2 regions of the Gemella sp. genome follow, and region 1 is predicted to be linked to the other one. Evidence: riboswitches for the same ligand, from Rfam matches in the RefSeq annotation. Region 1 holds a riboswitch; the other holds the start of a gene.
What was found. Region 1 has a riboswitch for thiamine pyrophosphate ahead of ACO6OL_RS01590 (ECF transporter S component). Riboswitches for the same ligand answer to the same signal wherever they lie in the genome.

Region 1 (3,277 bases):
ATCAGCATAGTCTAAATATAGTTGGTACTCATGATCGCAGACGATTATAGTCACACCATGGTTGTTTAAGTCTTTTAGAAGAGTTAGTAGAGAATTACGAGTCTTCTTATCGACATTTGCAAAAGGTTCATCTAAAATTAAAACTTCACTTCCCATAGCTAATGCTACTGCAAAAGCAGCTCGTTGACGTTCTCCTCCAGACAATGTATGGATATGTTTTGTAGAAATTTCACGAGTATTTGTAATAGATAAAGCATAATCCAGTTTTTCGTTAATAACCTGTGGTTCTAGACATAGGTTTTCTAATGCAAATATTATTTCTTCTTCTAAGGTAGGCATAACAAATTGATTAATCGCATGTTGCATGACATAGCCAATATTTTTAAGGTGTTCTTGCATAGGAATATCAACAATATTTTTCCCTTTGTAAGTAATTACTCCTTCATAATGTTTTTTATTTAATTTACAAATAGTACGAAGTAGGGTAGACTTACCACTACCAATATTTCCAGTTAAAACTAACCAACTATGTTCTTTTATTTTTAAACTAACGTTATCAAATAAGATTTTATCTTTAATTTTCAAAGAAAAATTATCGATTTCTATGATATTCATTATTTACTACCGCTGTTTTGTACTTTATTTACTATATTCAAGATTAGTTTAACACAGATAACTCCAAAGAAGAATACAGAAATAAAACGTACTAGTAGAATCGCTAAAATCATACTTACAGAAAATGCTTCGTATCCAGCTTGGAAATATTTATAAGCGAAGCTAAATAGTGTAATACCCACTGCAGAAAGAAATAGTGAAAATGTATCGTAGCGTTTGTATCTTGTAGCTAAGAAACCAACCTCAGAACCCACTCCTTGCACTAAACCTGAAACAAGAACAGCAGCACCAAAGTATGAACCATATAGCATTTCAGCTAATGCTCCTAGAACTTCTCCAAGTGTAGCACTACCTGGTTTTTGAATAAGTACTGCAGCAACTGGACCAGCCATAACCCATAATCCAAATAAAATTGAGTTAGCAAAAGGTGCGTACCCTACTGCTCCAAGAGCAGCTTTTAATGGAACGTAAACCAAGCTTGTTGCAAGGAATATCCCTCCGAATAAGAAACCTATTAAGGCTATAATAATTATGTCCTTTGTAGACCATTTTTTCATAAGAAAAACCTCCTGTTATTTGTATTCATTAAAACAACAAGAGGTATTTTTAAATTATATATATACTTTAAAATAGACTTGATTAAAAATAAACATTTTCCTACGGTTGTACTAACAACATCAGGTTCTATGGGTATATTCTCAGCAAAAAGCACCCCAAATGTTTTAATGATTTGTAAAAATTATAACATGAGTTGATAACGGTGTCAAAAAAGTAGCTTATAAATAAATTATTTAATTTTTTTAGCTAGCATAGTAGCAAAACGTAGTTTAAACCTATTACCATTAGCATCAGTCTTATGAAGTTGTCCAAAATCCTCATTATATTTAATAAATTCCCAGTCTTTGTAATATTCTTTAAGTTCATTTTCTTTAAAAGTGAAAGGGAAGGGAAGTGGACAAGGTGCATCATCAGTAGACATTGCTGCAACTATTAGATTATAACCACCTATATTAGTTTGGTCTTGCATATTTTTAATAACATTAGGTATAGATTCTTCTTCGATAAACATTAAAACTACTGTTGAAAAGATGAAATCATAAGTATTTCTAAGAGCTGCTGTATTTATATCATAGCTTCCTATTTTAATATCTAAATTTTCAATTTTTGATGTTTCCATTAAAAATTCTAAAGCGGGAATATTATTATCTACTGCAGTGACTTCAAAACCAAGTTTAGAAAGGAATAAAGCATTACGCCCCTGACCAGATCCTAAGTCCAATGTTTTACAAGGTTTAATAGTCTCCAAGGCTTCTACTACTTCAGAGTGAGCAGGATTAATATCGTATTTGTTTTTGAAATAATTTTTAGGTTCGCAGTAAAACTCTAAGAAACATTCTAAATCATCAGATAACGGTGCAACACGGTGCCACGCTTGAGGTTCCACGAATGGAATATTACTCTCAGGTGTAAATATATGCTCCTTCACAACTTCATTATCTTCAGTTAATTCTGTAAATTGGAGTTTTCCATTAAGAATAGTTAATTTTGCCCAAACATCTTTTCTAGTATTGTGTTTTTGCCTAAATGGTTTAGGAAGTGTTACGGCTGTCCAAAGTGGTAATCGTTTATAGCATACTAAGTTTTTTGTCATATTAATCTCCTTACTAACGGTTAAGTTTAACTTCATTATATCATGTAAAATATAAAAATAAAACAATGGGAGTGACTCAAAAATCGTGATTTTGTCGAGGCACCCCCGCACAGTTTATTAGATATCTAAAAAGCTTTTCTAAAGCGATTTTAGATATCAATAAACCACTGCGTCTATGAGTTCTCATATACACGTTGTTAAAATTTAGGTCTTTTGGGTCAACCCCTTGTCTTTATTATGTTGAATTAATCTCTTTGTGGTATAATAAGATGGATAATAAATATAAGTGAGGTATTGAAAAAATGGTAAAAGTGTTATTTGTCTGTTTAGGAAATATCTGTCGCTCACCTATGGCAGAAGCAATATTTAGAGATATGGTAGAAAAAGAAGGTTTAAGTGAAAAAATCCTAATTGATTCAGCTGCAACAAGTAGTTGGGAACACGGTAATCCTGTTCACAGTGGAACTAGAAAAGAACTTGCTAAAGTTGGTATCGGGGTAGAAGGAATGTATTCTCGTATTCTAAACGATAATGATTTAGATGCAGATTATATCGTAGGAATGGATGACAGCAATATAGAAAATATTAAAAAATTTATTGCAGGTAGAGAAACAGGAGAGGTAAAAAAATTATTAGAATACGCTGGAGAAGATAGAATTATCGATGATCCGTGGTATACAGGAGATTTCAAAACAACCTTCAATGATGTAACTAAAGGATGTACGGCTTTATTAGATAAAATCAAGAAAGATGATCTTTAATAGGGTAAAATAGGATATGTACTAATATTAAGTTAGATACAAGAAAGAAGGATAAATGAATTTTAAAAAAATAATAATAGGAATAGTGGCATTAGTTGCTATAGTAGCAGTAGCTTTTGGAGTAAAATCACAATTTTCTCCAAAAAATAATCAACAAGATAGAGGAAATAGTCTTGTGGAAAACTCATCAGTAAATACTTCAAATATCGATACGAGTAATATAGTTAAAGAAGAACTTTATTCCGAAGGT
Region 2 (3,277 bases), on a different contig from region 1:
ATATTAATCAATAACCCTCCAGCATATTTTAATAAATCTTCCAAGTCTTCTGGATACTCACTCATTGCTGGTGATGCTCCTAATGCTACTAAGCCGTTTGCTGTGAAATTTTTAACTACATCATTAGTTATACAAATCACTAATGGCGCTTTTTCTTTTAATAATTTTAAACTTGTCATATTTATAAATCTCCTTTAAATGCTATATGATTTACAGGTCCATTTCCATGACCTATTTCTGGTGTGTGTTTTATCGCTGCTGTAATGAACTTTTTCCCAATATCTACAGCTTCAATTATACTTTTACCTTTTGCTAATTCTGCAGCAATAACAGCTGAGAATGTACAGCCTGTTCCATGTGTATGATTAGTCTTAAATCTTTCACTAGTCCATACTTTTTTAGTACCATCATTTAAAAATAAATAATCTTTTGCTTCTCCAGTTAGATGTCCACCTTTTATAACTACTGATTTACATCCAACTTCATCGATAATGAACTTCCCTGCACGATTAACATCATCTTCTGTTAGTATTTTAAAATTAACAATTTCTTCTGCTTCTGGTACATTTGGTGTAATAATAGTTGCTAGTGGTAATATCTCTTCTTTTAAATGTTTTCTTGCAACATCATCTATCAATTTATCTCCACTTGTCGCGACCATAACTGGATCAACAACATAAGGAACATCTTTAGGTAAATATCTCTTAATTAATTTCATCATGTCAGCATTTGCTATCATTCCAGTTTTTACACTATCAGGTGTTATATCATCAAACACACTTTTTAATTGCGCTTCTAATATATCCAAATCCAAGTTTCTTATCATCTGCACACCTAACGTATTTTGTGCAACAACACTAGTAACTACAGCCATTCCATACACTTCACGTGCCTGGAAGCTTTTCAGGTCAGCCATAATTCCTGCTCCACCAGTTGGATCAGTTCCAGCAATAGTTAATGCAATATTAAGTTTACTCATATCCTATACCTCTAAATCCCAACGTTCTTGCGTATAAGCCATATTAAAGAAACGACGTTCATGTTCACAACTTTCTAAGAAGTTTTTAATAAGTCTTTGTTTACCTTCTTCACTCATAAATTCAGCTTCGCGATTAATAATTTTATAGTACTCAGTAAGTACTTCATCTACTAAGCCATCAGCATAAAATTCAACCCAGAATTTTAATGGATGATCATCTGCTAAATTATGATTAGCTAAAATCTTTCTAGCTACCATTTTATAAATCCATGGACATGGCGCCATTGCACTTAACGCTTCTGCCATACCAAATGCAAATGCATTATAGTACATATGTTTTATATAATGGTCTGCAGATGGATACCACTCTCCGCCTTTAATTATATCTTGATAATCTCTCCCTATGTAATCTGCTAAATTTTTATGTGCAGCAATTTCTTCGTTTAATACAAAATTAATCTGACCTAAGAAAAAGTTTTTTTCAACCTTGTCATTACTTTTTGCTAAAAGAATGGCATAAATATCGCTGAAATTCTCTAAATAAAGTGCATCAGCTTTCAGGTAGTGCTCTACTGCTTTTTCCGATAAATCAGCGTTAATTAATCCTTGAATAAATCCATCATTATATATTTTATCAACAATTGGTAATGCCTTTTCTTCCATAATTTCAGTAATAAGTTTCATAGGTATATCCCCCTCAATATATTTAATTTTGGTCTAAAATAATATCACTTATGATAAATAAAAAAGTCCCCTTACTAACGTAAGAGAACTCTGAAACATATATTACTCATAGTATATTTTCCAATAATGTTGGATTAATTCTATTTTGAAAATATTCACGTTTCCTACGCTAGCATTATCTAGATCAGGTCAAAGGGTCTAACTATGTTATCTCAGCCTAAAGGCTCCCCCAGTGATTTTATTCTATTCACTTTTTAAATCGTAGCATAGAAAAATTAAAATGTCAACAAATTAGTTTAAGGGTTTACAAGAATTATATAATTAAAAATTACATTTAAATCATAGAACTTTTTATGATAATATTTTTTTATATTTTAAAATTAACTTCTTCTTATATATGGCGAATTTGTTAATTGTTAATGTAATTTTATTGTAATTTTTATATGTTTTAGACTGCAAATGAAATCCATTATCACTTTTTCCTTTATTAATTAACTTCTTTGTATTATAATAGTATAATGAAAATTAATTACCAAGACTATATAAAAACCAGTCTTGTCAAATTACAACAAATTAATATTATTAATTATCTTATTTTATTTCACTGAAAACTAATGAATTACATCATAAAATATATTAATCTTATTATTTAAGTAATTCATCCTATTTTCATTAAAAATAAACATCATTTAAGGAATAATCCAGAACTAAATATTAAATTGACCTCTTGGATATTCCAAATTTTATTAAATAATTGTGTCTAAATTGTGAATAAAGTTTGTACATTTTTAGGCAGGAAAGAAGGGAAAATAGAAAATGAAAAACAATACATTATTAAAAGTTCTATCCGCGACAGCTATATTCTCAGCCGTTGCAGCAATTGAAGCTTACGATCAAGATAGTTTTGCTTTTGCAGCAGAAGACACACCTGTTGTAGCGAGTAGCTCAACAGCAACTCCTGGTGCAAATCTAACAACTACTCCAGATGCAACATCTACTGATAATATTTATACAACAACTCCTGTATCAGTGCCATCAGTTTCTGCTACAGATAATACTACTTTTAAAGATTATAAGAATCTGAAAAATGGGGAATATAGTATAGAAGCGTCTGCTCTTAACTTTAATGCTGAAGGTACGGTCCCATCAATGGCTTCTGCAGGACTAGATAATACAAAAACAAAATTAATTGTTGAAGATGGAAAATATACCGTAAATGTTACATTTAATCCTATAAAAATCGGTCGAAATAAAGGTTACTTAGGCGATTTAAAATACTACGATGGTGATAAAACTCATGAAAACAGAAGAGAGATAACTAATGGTGATTTTAAAGACACAAAAATCATCGACAATTACACAGAAAAAGAAAACGATGAATACTCTGAAACATATCGTAAAAAATATCCTGAGCGCCATGTGTACCCTAAAACTTTTAGTTACTCTGTAGACAAAAACAAAATAGACAACAACAATCAACTTGAGACTTTCACACAAGTATTTGTTCCTGTTATGGATTATGTTTTGGACGGAGCAGGTGTTCAAAATATGATTTTAACTTACAATTTTAATAAATTAAAACCATTGCATATTAATACCGCTGAAAATACTGAT

Region 2: it holds a riboswitch for thiamine pyrophosphate, as region 1 does, so the genes downstream of both, tenA (thiaminase II) here and ACO6OL_RS01590 (ECF transporter S component) in region 1, are expected to answer to the same signal.

The regions. Positions count from the first base shown of each region.
Region 1 is NZ_DBHIUF010000002.1:139,850-143,126, forward strand. It holds gene ACO6OL_RS01585 (ABC transporter ATP-binding protein) at 1-615, opposite strand, end outside; gene ACO6OL_RS01590 (ECF transporter S component) at 615-1,172, opposite strand; TPP riboswitch at 1,253-1,341, opposite strand; gene tehB (SAM-dependent methyltransferase TehB) at 1,403-2,266, opposite strand; gene ACO6OL_RS01600 (low molecular weight protein-tyrosine-phosphatase) at 2,569-3,027, shown strand; gene ACO6OL_RS01605 (alpha/beta hydrolase family protein) at 3,083-3,277, shown strand, end outside.
Region 2 is NZ_DBHIUF010000022.1:4,010-7,286, forward strand. It holds gene thiM (hydroxyethylthiazole kinase) at 1-179, opposite strand, end outside; gene thiD (bifunctional hydroxymethylpyrimidine kinase/phosphomethylpyrimidine kinase) at 182-979, opposite strand; gene tenA (thiaminase II) at 983-1,663, opposite strand; TPP riboswitch at 1,807-1,904, opposite strand; gene ACO6OL_RS07480 (hypothetical protein) at 2,480-3,277, shown strand, end outside.